2 regions of the Ramlibacter sp. PS3R-8 genome follow, and region 1 is predicted to be linked to the other one. Evidence: riboswitches for the same ligand, from Rfam matches in the RefSeq annotation. Region 1 holds a riboswitch; the other holds the start of a gene.

Region 1 (7,618 bases):
ATCGCCGTCGTCTGGGATCCGCCGCTCGCCTGGGAGTACCCGGTGGAAGTCGGCAAAAGCTGGACCCGAAACTTCCAGGTGAAGTTTCCGGCGGAAGGCCGAAGCGTACCGGTCGAAGGCCGGCAGATGGTGGAAGCGTATGAAGACGTCACGGTGCCGGCCGGTACCTTCAAGGCCTACCGTTTCCGGTGGACCGACAGCACGGGCACCATCAACACGGACTGGTACAGCCCTGATGTTCAACTGTTCGTGAAGCGAATCCAGGAACGCTCTGCCCAATATCCGCAGGGACCCGGGCGGCGAGAAACGATGCTGAAGTCGTACAACGTACTGAAGCAGTGAGGCAGGGCGACGGGTCCCCGCTTCCCCGGTGCGCGACCCCGACTACGCCCCGAACACCTTCGCCAGCGCGAACGGCGTCGTCACCTCCAGCTGGTCATAGCGGCAGTCCGTGGCCGGCTTGTCCGGCCGCCAGCGCAGGAACACCGTGGCGTGGCGGAAGCGGTCGCCCTGCAGGTGGTCGTACTTCACTTCCACCACGCGCTCCGGCCGCAAAGGCACCCAGCTCAGGTCCTTGCCGCCGCTCCATCGGCTCTGCGCGCCGGGCATCCGCTGCGCATCCCCCACCTGAGCCCCGGCCCACTCGCGCCACGGATGGTCTTCGACATCGCTGCGCAAGGGCTCGAGTTCCCTGGCGAGCTCTTCACGCATCTCCATCTTGAACGCGGAGGTCACGCCCACGTGGTGCAGCACGCCCGCCTCGTCGTAAAGACCGAGCAGCAGGGAGCCGACCGCGTCGTTGCGGTCCTTGTACCAGCGGAAGCCGGCAACCACGCACTCCGCGCTGCGCACGTGCTTGATCTTCAGCATCGTCCGCTTGCCTGGTTGATAAGGCGCGCTTTCCAGCTTGGCGATCACGCCGTCCAGTCCCGCACCTTCGAATTCCTCCAACCACTTTTCGGCCTCCGCGCGGTCGCGCGTCACCGGCGTCAGGTGCAGGGGCGGCTTGGGCTTGCCGAGCAGGCGCTCGAGCCGCACGCGGCGCTCCGCTTGCGGCAGTTCCATCGTGGATTTGCCGCCCGCGGCCAGCAGGTCGAAGGCGACAAAGGCCGCCGGCGTCTCCTTGGACAATTTGGCGATGCGCGACGGCGCCGGGTGGATGCGCTGCTGGAGCGCGTCGAAGTCCAGGCCGCGCGGCCCGGCCACCACGATCTCGCCGTCGAGCACGCAGCCTTTCGGCAGCGTGTCGTGCAGCGCCTTCTCCAGTTCGGGGAAGTAGCGGTTCAGCGGCCGGAGGTCGCGGCTCTGCAGGTAGGTCTGCTCCGCGCCGCGGAACACCAGCGCGCGGAAGCCGTCCCACTTGGGCTCGAACAGGAAGCCGGCCTCGGTGGGGAGCGCCTCGGCGATCTTGGCGAGCATCGGCTCGATGGGGGGAGTGGGGAATCCGGTGGTAGCCATGTGGCCTTTGTACAGGATCGAACACTGTTGTTTGGAGCCGGACGCCGGATTCCGATAAAATGCGGGCAACCGAGGAGCGTTGCAGCGTCCGCCCAGGACGCGAGGCTCGGCTAATCATGCAACGACGCTCACCCACTCTTCCGTGCGGTGAGCCCTCCGGAAGGGTGGGTTCCCCATCCATAGCTCCGGAGCCCACATGAACGCCGTTCTCAAGACCACCGCGCCCGCCGACTGCGCGATCACCGACATTTCCCTTGCCGCCTGGGGCCGCAAGGAAATCCGCATCGCCGAAACCGAGATGCCCGGCCTGATGGCCATCCGCGACGAATTCGCGAAAAGCCAGCCGCTCAAGGGCGCGCGCATCACCGGCTCGCTTCACATGACCATCCAGACCGCGGTGCTGATCGAGACGCTGCAGGCACTGGGCGCGACGGTTCGCTGGGCCTCGTGCAACATCTTCTCCACCCAGGACCACGCCGCCGCGGCCATCGCCGCGGGCGGCACGCCGGTGTTCGCCATCAAGGGCGAGTCGCTGGAAGACTACTGGGACTACACGCACCGCATCTTCGACTTCGGGCCGAAGGGCAGCGAAGGCGAAGGCCCGAACATGATCCTGGACGACGGCGGCGACGCCACGCTGCTGATGCACCTGGGCCAGCGCTGCGAGAAGGACCTGTCGCTCATCGACACCCACTCCACCGAGGAAGAGCGCATCCTGCACGCCGCCATCCGCGCCAAGCTGAAGGAAGACCCGACCTGGTACAGCCGCAAGGCCGCCCAGATCATCGGCGTGACGGAAGAGACCACGACCGGCGTGCACCGCCTGATCGACATGGCCAACAAGGGCCTGTTGAAGTTCCGTGCCATCAACGTCAACGACTCGGTCACCAAGAGCAAGTTCGACAACCTGTACGGCTGCCGCGAGTCGCTGGTGGACGGCATCAAGCGCGCCACCGATGTGATGATCGCGGGCAAGGTCGCGGTCGTGGCCGGCTACGGCGACGTCGGCAAGGGCTCGGCGCAGGCACTGCGCGCGCTGTCGGCGCAGGTGTGGGTCACCGAGATCGACCCCATCAACGCGCTGCAGGCCGCCATGGAAGGCTACCGCATCGTCACGATGGAATATGCGGCGGACAAGGCCGACATCTTCGTCACCACGACCGGCAACAAGGACGTGATCACCTTCGACCACATGGCGAAGATGAAGGACCAGGCGATCGTCTGCAACATCGGCCACTTCGACAACGAGATCGATGTCGCGTCGCTCGAGAAGAAGTGCAAGTGGGACGAGATCAAGCCGCAGGTCGACCACGTGATCTTCCCGGACGGCAAGCGCATCATCCTGCTGGCCAAGGGACGCCTGGTGAACCTGGGTTGCGGCACCGGCCACCCCAGCTACGTGATGTCCTCGTCGTTCGCCAACCAGACGCTGGCGCAGATCGAGCTGTTCACCAAGCCGAGCGAGTATGAAGTCGGCCAGGTCTATGTGCTGCCGAAGCTGCTGGACGAGAAGGTCGCGCGGCTGCAGCTGTCGAAGCTGGGCGCGCAGCTCACCGAGCTGACGCAGGCGCAGGCGGACTACATCGGCGTGAAGAAGACCGGGCCGTACAAGGCGGATACGTACCGGTACTGAGGTCACCCCCGCGGAGGCGGGGGCCCAGGTGACGCGCAGCGTCATCCCCGCGGAGGCGGGGAGCCAGAAGCAGAAATGCGGAAGCCCTGGGTTCCCGCCTTCGCGGGAATGACGAATTCACGATGCGTGCCGACCAATTCCTCGTCGATCGCGGCCTCGCGGCCACGCGTTCGCAGGCGCAGCGGCTGATTGCCTCCGGCGTGCGGTGGTTCGACGGCGCGGCCTGGAAGCGCGTGGCCAAGAATGGTGACGAGCTTCCCGCCACCGCGCAGGTCGAGTTGCTGGACACGGCGGAATCGCGCTACGTCTCGCGTGGCGGGCTGAAGCTCGAAGGCGCGCTGGTGAGCGCCGGCCTCGACGTGACCGGCTGGAATTGCCTCGACGTCGGCCAGTCCACCGGCGGATTCACCGACTGCCTGCTGCAGCAGGGCGCCAAACACGTGATCGGCGTGGACGTCGGCCACGGCCAGCTGCACCCGAAGCTGCGCGCCGACCCGAGGGTCAGCGCCATCGAGAAACTCAATGCCCGGGAGCTGAAGCCGCACTACGTCGGAGGCAACTTCGACCTGGTGACGGGTGATCTTTCGTTCATTTCGTTGACCCTGGTGTTGCCCCCGCTCGCGCCATTGTTGAAGCCGGGCGGTCATCTGCTCATGCTTGCCAAGCCGCAGTTCGAACTGCAACCGGGGCAGATCGGCAAGGGCGGTGTGGTCCGCGACGCGTCGCTGTATCCGATCGTCGAGCAGCGGCTGCGCGATGCCTGCGCTGCGCTCGGACTGCGGGTCGCCGGCTGGTACGACAGTCCCATCGCGGGTGGCGACGGCAACCGCGAATTCTTCCTTCACGCACTGAGGAGCGATTGATGCTTCCCATCAGCCTCGAATTCTTTCCGCCCAAGACGCCCGAAGGCAGCGACAAGCTGCGCGCCGCGCGGCAACAGCTGTACGCACTCAAGCCGGAGTTCTGCTCCGTCACCTATGGCGCGGGCGGCTCCACGCACACCGGCACCTTCAACACCGTCAGCGAGATCCTGGCCGAGGGCGTGGATGCGGCCAGCCACTTCTCGTGCATCGGCGCGACGCGGGCCAAGGTGTGCGACCAGCTCGCGCAGCTGCGGGCCATGGGCGTGAAGCGCCTGGTGGCCCTGCGCGGCGACCTGCCCAGCGGCTACGGCAGCGGCGGCGAGTTCCAGTACGCCAGCGACCTCGTGGCCTACATCCGCGAGGAGTGCGGCAGCGACTTCCGCATCGAGGTGGCCTGCTATCCCGAAGTGCATCCCCAGGCGAAGTCGCCGCGCGCCGACCTGGACGCCTTCGTGACCAAGGTGAAGGCCGGGGCGGACGCCGGCATCACGCAGTACTTCTACAACGCGGATGCCTACTTCCGCTTCGTCGACGAGGTGCGCAAGCTCGGGGTCGACGTGCCGGTGGTGCCCGGCATCATGCCGATCACCAATTCGAGCCAGTTGCTGCGCTTTTCGGACAGCTGCGGCGCCGAGGTGCCGCGCTGGATCCGCCTGCGGCTCCAAAGCTTCGGCGACGACAGCGCGTCGATCAAGGCCTTCGGCCTCGACGTGGTGAGCGCGCTGTGCGAGCAACTGCAGCGCGGCGGCGCGCCGGGCCTGCACTTCTACACGATGAACCAGGCGGGGCCGACGCTTGCGGTCGCGCAGCGACTGGCGCGCTGAGGTGGATCACCGGGGTTCCTGGCGTCACCCCGGCCTACGGGACTGACGTGGCTTCGTAGGCCGGTGGTGAGCGCGCAGCCGAACCCCGGTAGCACGCGCACCACCGCCCCCTACTTCTTCAGCTCGGACTTGTTGGCGATGATGCGGCCCACCAGGCCGTACTCGATCGCTTCCTCGGCCGACAGCCAGCGGTCGCGCTCGATGTCTTCCAGCACGCCTTCGAGCGACCGGCCGGTCTCGCGCGAGATCGTGCGGGCGATGCGCTCGCGCGCCTTGATGATCTCCTGCGCGTGGATGGCGATGTCGCTCGCGGGCCCGCCGGCGCCACCGGAGGGCTGGTGGATCAGGAAGCGCGTGTTCGGCGTGCAGAAGCGCCGCGCCTTCGGCACGGACAGGTACAGGTGCGTCGCGGCGCTGCCCACCCAGCCGGTGCCGATCATGTTCACGGGTGCGGCGATGAAGCGGATGATGTCGTGGATGGCGTCGCCGGACTCCAGGTGGCCGCCGGGCGAGCTCACCAGCATGTCGATGGGGGCCGACGAGTCGGCGTCCAGCGCGATCAGGCGCCGCGCGATGTCGCTGGCCGACTGGTCGGAAACGGCTCCGAACAGCAGGACGGTGCGGGACTTGAACGCTTTTTCCTCGAGGAAGGCGTTGCGGGGTTCGGCCGTGGCGGCCGGGGTGTCGGGATCGGGGTGCTCCATGCTGTCTCCTTGCCTGCGCATCATGCCGCAAGCGCGTGGCCGCGTTATCCGCCGGCCTCGATAACCTGGGACTGGCCGCGGCCGCGGCCCAGCACTTCCACCAGCGCAGGCAGCACCTGCTGCAGGGCAGGCTTGAGCGTATGCGGCGGATTGACGAGGAAGACGCCGCTGGCCGTCAGCCCCTTGTTGGCCGGAGGCTCACCCGGGGTCTCCGGCTTCTGCCCGATGTTCAGCACGGCGTGCAGCCAGGACTTGCCGGCCTGGGTGGCCAGCGTCTTCAGCCGGCGCGGCAGCTCGTGCGCCTCGGGTCGCGGGATGACCGGGTACCAGACCATGTAGGTGCCGGTCGGAAATTTCTTCAGCGACTCCTGGATGGCGGTGGCGACGCGCTGATAGTCCGTCTTGATTTCATAGCTGGGATCGATCAGCACGAGGCCGCGGCGCTGCACCGGCGGCACGTGCGCGCGCAGCCCGTCGAAGCCGTCCTCGCGCTTGAGGTTCACCTGGCGGCCGGCATGGAGCTGCTCGACGTGCGTGGCGAGCGACTTGCTGTCCGTGGGGTGCAGTTCGAACAGCCAGAGCTTGTCCTTGACGTCCTGGCGCAGCAGGGCCTGCGTGACGAAGGGCGAGCCGGGGTAGATCTTCGGCTTGCCCTTGGGGTTGAAGGTAGCGATGAGTTCGAGGTAGTCGGCCAGCAGGGGCGGCGGGGCGGCGGCCAGCGGGCTGGCCAGCAGCTTGACGATGCCGTCCTGGGCCTCGCCGGAGGTGCCGGCAAAATCGCTGTCCAGCCGGTACAGCCCGGCCCCGGCGTGGGTGTCGACCACGGAGATGGGCGTCGGCTTGGCCGTCAGGTGCTTGAGGACGGCAATCAGCACCATGTGCTTCAGGACGTCGGCGTGGTTGCCGGCATGGAAGCCGTGGCGGTAGCTGAACATGCTTGCGATGGTACTTCGGCCGGGGGGCCGGACAGGCCAAGGCCAAACCCAACAACCGGACGCAGAAGACGCAGAGGTTACGCAGAAGACGCAAAAGGACATCCAAAGAATGGTTTTTTGGATGTTTTCTGCGTCTTCTGCGTGCGCAGCTTCTGCGACTTCTGCGTCCGGTACCCGGTTTTCCCCCTTCGGTCTATAATGCCGGGTTCCGTAGCGCCTAGTGGCCCCGCGACGGAGTTGTACACCCCACCTAAGAGATCCCCGCCAGAGGGAAACCGACCGTGGAAAAGGGCCCGCAAAACCGCAACCTCGAAAGAGACTCATGTCCACCACTGTCAGCGCCAAGCCCGCTGACGTGAAGCACGAGTGGTTTGTGATTGACGCCACCGACAAGGTGCTCGGACGGGTAGCCAGCGAAGCTGCCCTCCGACTGCGCGGCAAGCACAAGGCCATTTACACGCCTCACGTCGACACCGGCGACTTCATCGTCGTCATCAACGCCTCCCAGCTCCGGGTCACCGGCGCGAAAGAGACCGACAAGATCTACTACCGCCACACCGGCTACCCGGGTGGCATCCGCCAGCAGACCTTCAAGGAAATGCAGGCCAAGCACCCCGGCCGCGCGCTCGAGAAGGCCGTCAAGGGCATGCTGCCCAAGGGCCCGCTGGGTTACGCAATGATCAAGAAGCTGAAGGTTTACGGTGGCGCCGAGCACCCGCATACCGCCCAGCAACCGAAACCTCTGGAGATCACGCGATGATCGGTGAATGGAACAACGGCACCGGCCGCCGCAAGAGCAGCGTGGCCCGTGTCTTCCTGAAGAAGGGCTCCGGCAAGATCACGGTCAACGACAAGGACATCCAGGAGTTCTTCGGCCGCGAGACCTCGATCATGATCGTCAAGCAGCCGCTGGTGCTGACCGGCAACGTGGAAGCGTTCGACATCATGTGCAACGTGCACGGTGGCGGCGAATCCGGCCAGGCCGGCGCCGTGCGCCACGGCATCACGCGCGCGCTGATCGACTACGACGCGGCCCTCAAGCCGCAGTTGTCGCAAGCGGGCTTCGTGACCCGCGACGCGCGCGAAGTGGAACGCAAGAAGGTCGGCCTGCACTCCGCTCGCCGCCGCAAGCAATTCTCCAAGCGCTAAGGCGTCACGCTCCACCAAAAAGCCCGGCACTGCCGGGCTTTTTGCTGGGGGC
Region 2 (7,618 bases), on a different contig from region 1:
AACAACGCGCCGGAGGCCTACGCGGCCATCGCCGAAGTGGCCGGCGTCAACGCCGCCGAGGTGGGCGAGGCCTTGCGGGCCGGCTCGCGGCTGGAGCGCATCGGCCTGGTCGAAAACCTGATCTCCGAACACAACATCACCGACCTGGCGGACCTGATGAAGGTCAGCGAAAAGCTGCCGCCGGTGCTGATGCGCGAGTACCGCGACCAGAACGAGCTGATGGCGGTGTTCACCCGTCCCTCGGCCAAGAGTTCGCTGACGCTGGAAGATTTCCAATTCGTCGCCGAGGACGCGCGGGTGCTGCGCGCCATGCTGCGCAACGGCATCGACCGCAAGGAGGCCGGCGTCAACGTGCTGCTGTACGGCCCGCCCGGCACCGGCAAGACCGAACTCGCCAAAGTGGTGGCGCAGGCTGCGGGGCTGGAGCTGTTCGAGGTGGAATATGCGGACCGCGACGGCAACTCGCTGAGCGGCCGCGACCGCTACCGCTCGCTGCAGATCGCGCAGGTGTTCCTCAAGGGCAGCTCGCAGGCCGCGCTGCTGTTCGACGAGGTCGAAGACGTCTTTCCGCCGATCTCCAGCGAGGCAGCGCAGATGCTGGCGCGGGCCGAGCAGGTGGTGGCGCCGCCATCCGGCAGCGTCAGTGGCAAGGCCTGGGTGAACCAGATCCTCGAATCCAACCCGGTGCCGACCATCTGGGTGACCAACCGCATCGAGCAGATCGACCCCGCTTTCCGCCGCCGCTTCGCCTATCACCTGGAGCTGAAGTCGCCGCCGCCCGGGGCGCGCGAAGCCATCGTGCGCAAGACGCTGGAAGGCGCGGAAGTTTCCGCCGCCTTCGTTACCCGCTTGACGGAACGCAAGGGGCTGACGCCGGCGCAGATCCGCACCGCGGTGCGCTTCGCCGGCCTCGCCGGGGAAGAAGGCGTGCAGATGGAAGACCTGATCGACCGCCAGTTGCGCAACGCGGACAAGGCACTGGGCACGCGCAGCTCCGACGGCGCGGCGCGCCCGTGCGTCACCACGTACGACCTCGACATGCTCAATGTGGAGTCGCGCTTCGAGGTGCCGCGCATCGTGGAGGCGCTCAAGGCGCGCGGCCACGGCACGCTGTGTTTCTACGGCGCACCGGGCACCGGCAAGACCGCGCTGGCCGAGCACATCGCGCGCAGCCTGGACAAGCCCCTGCTGATCAAGCAGGCGAGCGACCTCATGAGCAAGTTCGTCGGCGAGACCGAGCAGAACATGGCCGCGATGTTCCGCGAAGCCGAAGCCGAAAAGGCGGTGCTGCTGCTGGACGAGGCCGACAGCTTCCTGCAGGACCGGCGCGGCGCGCAGCGCACCTACGAGGTGACCGAGGTCAACGAGATGCTGCAGGGCATGGAGCGCTTCGCCGGCATCTTCGTCTGCACCACGAACTTGATGGACCGCATCGACCAGGCGGCGCTGCGCCGCTTCGCGTTCAAGATCCGCTTCAAGCCGCTCACCACGGTGCAGCGCGAGAAGATGTTCGTGACGGAGGCGCTGGGTGGGGATGCGTTGCTGCTGTCGCCGGAGGCAGCGTCACGGCTGGCGAAGCTGGACCAGATCTGTCCGGGAGACTTCGCCGCCGTGAAGCGCCAGGTGGAGATCCTCGCCGCGCAGCTTTCGCCCGAGGAGTTCCTCGAGCAGCTGGAGGCGGAGCATCGCATCAAGCCGGAAGTGCGCGAAGCGCGGAGCATCGGGTTCGTGCAGTGAGCCAAAGGCGAACAGCCGAACAGCCGGACAACCGGACGCAGAAGACGCAGAAACTACGCAGAAGACGCAGAAAAAACCAAGAAGGGTCTTGGAGTCCTTTTGCGTCTTCTGCGTGACTTTTGCGCCTTCTGCGTCCGGCTGTCAGTTCCCTCTAAGCCATCGCCTGCAACACGTCCAACACCCCCGGCCCATACTTCTCCAGCTTCGCCGCCCCGATCCCGCTGATCCCCTCCAGGTCCCGGACCGACCGCGGATCCGCCGCCGCGACCGCGGCCAGCGTCGCATCATGAAAGATGACATAGGCCGGCAGGTTGTGCGATCGCGCGACATCCGCCCGCCACGCCTTCAGCGCGGCAAACCGCTGCTGCGCGGCCTCGGTCAGCCCCGCTGCCGCAGCCGGGGGCGCGCCTTTCCTCGACCCGCGCTCGCGCCGCACGCGCCCGGCCGGCTGGTTGATCGACTCCCGCAGCGCCACCGGCTGCTCGCCCTTGAGCACGGCGCGCGAACCTTCCGTGAGATGCAGCGTGTTGTACGAAGAAGCGTCCACCTGCAGCGCCCCGGTGGCGATCAACTGCCGCAGCACGCCGCGCAACTGCTGCTCGGACAGCGCGGCGCCGATGCCGAACGTCGACAGCTTCTGGTGGCCGAACTGGTTGACCTTGTCGGTGACCTTGCCGCGCAGCACGTCCATGATGTGGCCGGCGCCGAAGTGCAGGCCATTGGCCTGCTGCACGCGGTAGATGGTGGACAGCAGCATGCGCGCCGCCTCGGTGCCGTCCCACACCGCGGGTGGCGCCACGCAGTTGTCGCAGTTGCCGCAAGGCGTGGACTGCTCGCCGAAGTACGCGAGCAAACGCACGCGCCGGCAGTCGGTGGCCTCGGCCAGCGCCAGCAGCGCATCGAGCTTGCCGCGCAGGCCCTGCTTGAACTCCTCGCCGGCCGGACTCTCGTCGATCATCCGCCGCTGGTTCACCACGTCCTGCAGGCCGTACGCCATCCACGCGTCCGATGGCAGGCCATCGCGGCCGGCACGGCCGGTCTCCTGGTAATAGCCTTCGATGTTCTTCGGCAGGTCCAGGTGGGCGACGAAGCGCACGTCCGGCTTGTCGATGCCCATGCCGAAGGCGATGGTGGCCGTCATCACCACGCCGTCCTCGCGCAGGAAGCGGTCCTGGTGCTTCTGTCGCACTTCGGCGTCGAGCCCCGCGTGATAAGGCAGGGCGTCCATTCCCTGCCTGCACAGGATCTCCGCGACCTCCTCCACCCGCTTGCGCGACTGGCAGTACACGATGCCCGCCTCGCCGGCGTGCTCGCCTTCGATGAAGCGCAGCAGCTGCTGCGTCGGGTCCGTCTTCTCGACGATGCTGTAGCGGATGTTGGGCCGGTCGAAGCTGCTGACGAACTGGCGCGCCTCCTCCAGTTGCAGGTGCTGCACGATGTCGGCGCGCGTGAGGCCGTCCGCCGTGGCGGTGAGGGCGATGCGCGGCACGCCGGCATAGCGCTCGTGCAGGACGGCCAGCGCGCGGTACTCCGGCCGGAAGTCGTGGCCCCACTGGCTCACGCAGTGGGCCTCGTCGATGGCGAACAGGCTCAGCTTGCCGGCCTCGCGCAGGCGGTCCAGCAGCTCCAGGAACCGTGGCGTGGTGACGCGCTCCGGCGCGGCGTAGAGCAGAGTCAGCTCGCCGCGCAGCAGCCGCTTTTCCACGGCATTGGCAGCCTCGCCGCTGAGCGTGGAATTCAGGAATGCGGCCTCGACTCCGGCTTCGTGCAGCGCACCGACCTGGTCGTGCATCAGGGCGATGAGGGGCGACACCACGATGGCGACGCCGTGGCCGGCCTGCTGGCGGGCCAGCGCGGGGATCTGGTAGCACAGCGATTTGCCGCCGCCGGTGGGCATGAGCACCAGCGCGTCGCCGCCGGCGATGACGTGGTCGATGATCTCGGCCTGCGGGCCGCGGAAGGCGCCGTAGCCGAAGACGTCCTTGAGGAGGGTGAGGGCAGTGGTCAAGGTGGCAATTGTCCGGGACAGTGAGGGTTCAACGCGTCCTTCTTAGAATGGGTGGACCATGAAGCCTGTGATCTATACCCGCGGCCAAGCCCTCCCCGCCCTGCTGAAGCAGCGCATCGTCATCCTGGACGGCGCCATGGGCACCATGATCCAGCGTTTCAAGTTGGTCGAGGCCGACTATCGCGGAAAGCTCCTTGCGGACCACCCCAAGGACGTCAAGAACAACGGCGACCTGCTGGTGCTGACGCGGCCGGACGTGATCCGCGACGTCCACGAGGGCTATCTGGCCGCCGGCGTGGACATCATCGAGACCAACACCTTCGGCGCCAATTCGATCGCCCAGGACGACTATGCCCTGGGCCACCTGGCGCGCGAGATGAACGTGGCCGCGGCGCGGCTGGCGCGCGAGGCCGCCGACAAGTTTTCCACGCCGGAGCACCCGCGCTTCGTGGCCGGCGCCCTGGGCCCGACGCCCCGCACCGCCAGCATCAGCCCCGACGTCAACGATCCGGGCGCGCGCAATGTCGATTTCGAGCAGCTGCGTGCCGCCTACTACGAGCAGGTGGAAGGCCTGGTCGAAGGCGGAGTGGACCTGCTGCTGGTGGAAACGATCTTCGACACGCTCAACGCCAAGGCGGCGCTGTTCGCCATCGAGGAATACTTCGCCGCCAGCGGCGAGCGGCTGCCGGTGATCATCAGCGGCACGGTGACGGACGCGTCCGGGCGCATCCTCAGCGGCCAGACGGTCACGGCTTTCTGGCACAGCGTGCGGCATGCCCAGCCGCTGGCGGTGGGCCTCAATTGCGCCCTGGGCGCGGCGCTGATGCGCCCGTACATCCAGGAGCTGGCCAAGGTGGCGGGCGACACCTTCATCAGCTGCTATCCGAACGCGGGGCTGCCCAATCCGATGGCGGAGACCGGCTTCGACGAAACGCCGGACGTGACGTCCCGCCTGCTGCGCGAGTTCGCCGCCGAAGGGCTGGTGAACATCGTCGGCGGCTGCTGCGGCACGACGCCGGAGCACATCGCAGCGATCGGCGACGCCGTGCGGCCGCTGGCCACGCGCACGCTCAAGCGCGATTTCTTCTACAAGGAAGCGGCCTGACGGTCCGGGTGGGACGGGCCGGCCAGCGGGCGGTAACCCGCTGGCCCCTCGTTGCCTGCCGCTTCCGGTAAGTCGCGACTCAACGCAGGAAGTATCGCCCGGCGGGGCCAGATGTTTTTGCCGAAGTCATGGCAGTCTGCGCGTTTTCCAGAAAACTATTCGGCCAAGTCGCGGTCCAGCAGATAAGATGCCTGCATGGACCCCATTGACCGGAAGATCCTCAAGGTCCTGCAGCAGGACGCCCGCGCCAGCCTGCAGCAGATCGGCCAGGCGGTGGGGCTGAGCCCGTCGCCGTGCTGGGAGCGCATCAAGAAGATGGAACTGGCCGGGGTGATCGAGGGCTACACGGTCCGGCTGAACGCCCAGGCGCTGGACCTGAACGACACGGTGCTGGTGCAGCTGACGCTGGACAGCCATACCGACAACACGCTGGAAAAGTTCGGCGAGGTGCTGGCCACCATCCCCGAGGTGATCGAGGCTTACCTGGTGTCGGGGGAGTACGACTACCTGCTGCGGGTGGCGGTGAAGGACACCCGGGACTACGAACGGCTGCTGCGCGAGAAGCTCTACAAGATCAAGGGCATCCGGCACAGCAAGTCGTCGTTCGTGCTGCGGACGTTGAAGAAGGCGGATCTGCCGCTTTGAATGTCGGGGTCGCTTCGCGAACCCGACCTACAGGGAAAACGACCGCATTGGTAGGTCGGGTTCGCGAAGCGACCCCGCCACCACTGTAAAATCCCCCCAGCTCAAGGAGCGCTGCAGCGGCCCGCCCGCCAGGCTTGAGATGGATTCCAACCGCGCTCACCCGGACCCCCCACGAGGTGAGTGAGATGCAGCAGCAAGACCTACCCCCCCTGAAGCTTTCCGGCCTGGAGCCCGTTGCCATCGGCACCGGCTCGTTGTTCGTCAACATCGGCGAGCGCACCAACGTCACCGGTTCCAAAGCCTTCGCCAAGCTGATCCTGGCCGGCCAGTTCGAGCAGGCGCTCGCAGTCGCGCGCCAGCAGGTCGAGAACGGCGCCCAGGTCATCGACATCAACATGGACGAAGCCATGCTGGACAGCAAGGCGGCCATGGTGCGCTTCCTGCAGCTGATCGCCAGCGAGCCGGACATCGCACGCGTGCCGATCATGGTCGACTCGTCCAAGTGGGAGGTGATCGAGGCCGGGCTGCGCTGCATCCAGGGCAAGGGCATCGTCAACTCGATCAGCATGAAGGAAGGCGAAGCGGAGTTCCGCCGCCAGGCCACGCTGGTGCGCCGCTACGGCGCCGCCGCCGTGGTGATGGCCTTCGACGAGAAAGGCCAGGCCGACACCTACCAGCGCAAGATCGAGATCTGCCAGCGCGCCTACCGCATCCTGGTGGACGAAGTGAACTTCCCGGCCGAGGACATCATCTTCGACCCGAACATCTTCGCCATCGCCACCGGCATCGAGGAGCACGACAACTACGCGGTCGATTTCATTAACGCGGTGAAGTGGATCAAGGAGAACCTGCCGGGCGCCAAGGTCAGCGGCGGAGTGTCGAACGTCAGCTTCTCCTTCCGCGGCAACGACCCGGTGCGCGAGGCGATCCACACCGTCTTCCTGTACCACGCCATCCAGGCGGGCATGGACATGGGCATCGTCAACGCCGGCATGGTCGGCGTCTACGACGAGCTGGAGCCGCAGTTGCGCGAGCGCGTCGAGGACGTCGTGCTCAATCGCCGTCCCGATGCCGGCGAACGCCTGGTCGAGATCGCCGAGCAGGCCAAGGGCGCGTCGAAGGACGAGGGCAAGAAGAACGAATGGCGCGCGCTGCCGGTGGAGCAGCGCCTGGCGCACGCCCTGGTGCACGGCATCACGGACCACATCGTCGTCGACACCGAGGAGATGTACCAGAAGGTGCTGGCCATCAAGGGCCGGCCGCTGCACGTCATCGAAGGCCCGCTCATGGACGGCATGAACATCGTCGGCGACCTGTTCGGCGCCGGCAAGATGTTCCTGCCGCAGGTGGTGAAGTCGGCGCGCGTGATGAAGCAGGCCGTGGCCCACCTCATTCCCTACATCGAGGAAGAGAAAAAGCAGCAGGAAGCCGCCGGCGAGGACGTGCGCGCCAAGGGCAAGATCGTCATCGCCACCGTCAAGGGCGACGTGCACGACATCGGCAAGAACATCGTCACCGTCGTGCTCCAGTGCAACAACTTCGAGGTGGTGAACATGGGCGTGATGGTCCCGTGCCACGAGATCCTGGCGAGGGCCAAGGTCGAGGGCGCCGACATCGTCGGCCTGTCGGGGCTGATCACGCCGTCGCTGGAGGAGATGCAGTACGTCGCCAGCGAGATGCAGAAGGACGACCACTTCCGCGTGAAGAAGATCCCGCTGCTGATCGGCGGCGCCACCACCAGCCGCGTGCACACCGCCGTCAAGATCGCGCCGCACTACGAAGGCCCGGTGGTCTATGTGCCGGATGCGTCGCGCAGCGTGAGCGTGGCGCAGAGCCTGCTGTCCGACCAGGCGGCGAAGTACATCGCCGACGTCAACGCCGACTACGACCGGGTGCGGCAGCAGCACGCCAGCAAGAAGCAGGTGCCGCTGTGGCCGCTGGCCAAGGCGCGCGCCAACAAGACGCCGGTGGACTGGTCGCACTACACGCCGCCGCAGCCCAAGTTCATCGGCCGGCGCGTGTTCAAGAACTACGACCTGGCGGAACTCGCGCGCACCATCGACTGGGGACCGTTCTTCCAGACCTGGGACCTGGCCGGCCGCTTCCCGGAGATCCTGAAGGAC

The links. Region 1 has a riboswitch for S-adenosylhomocysteine ahead of ahcY (adenosylhomocysteinase). Riboswitches for the same ligand answer to the same signal wherever they lie in the genome.
Region 2: linked by a shared signal. The riboswitch ahead of metH (methionine synthase) and the one ahead of ahcY (adenosylhomocysteinase) in region 1 are both predicted to bind S-adenosylhomocysteine.

The regions. Positions count from the first base shown of each region.
Region 1 is NZ_JBBHGT010000004.1:265,241-272,858, reverse strand. It holds gene WG902_RS16250 (hypothetical protein) at 1-342, shown strand, start outside; gene WG902_RS16245 (ATP-dependent DNA ligase) at 385-1,458, opposite strand; S-adenosyl-L-homocysteine riboswitch at 1,524-1,595, shown strand; gene ahcY (adenosylhomocysteinase) at 1,655-3,091, shown strand; gene WG902_RS16235 (TlyA family RNA methyltransferase) at 3,214-3,954, shown strand; gene metF (methylenetetrahydrofolate reductase [NAD(P)H]) at 3,951-4,778, shown strand; gene WG902_RS16225 (ATP-dependent Clp protease proteolytic subunit) at 4,889-5,482, opposite strand; gene WG902_RS16220 (23S rRNA (adenine(2030)-N(6))-methyltransferase RlmJ) at 5,527-6,417, opposite strand; gene rplM (50S ribosomal protein L13) at 6,740-7,177, shown strand; gene rpsI (30S ribosomal protein S9) at 7,174-7,566, shown strand.
Region 2 is NZ_JBBHGT010000006.1:170,244-177,861, reverse strand. It holds gene WG902_RS19205 (ATP-binding protein) at 1-1,737, shown strand, start outside; gene recQ (DNA helicase RecQ) at 1,889-3,745, opposite strand; gene WG902_RS19195 (homocysteine S-methyltransferase family protein) at 3,804-4,850, shown strand; gene WG902_RS19190 (Lrp/AsnC family transcriptional regulator) at 5,046-5,495, shown strand; S-adenosyl-L-homocysteine riboswitch at 5,593-5,660, shown strand; gene metH (methionine synthase) at 5,681-7,618, shown strand, end outside.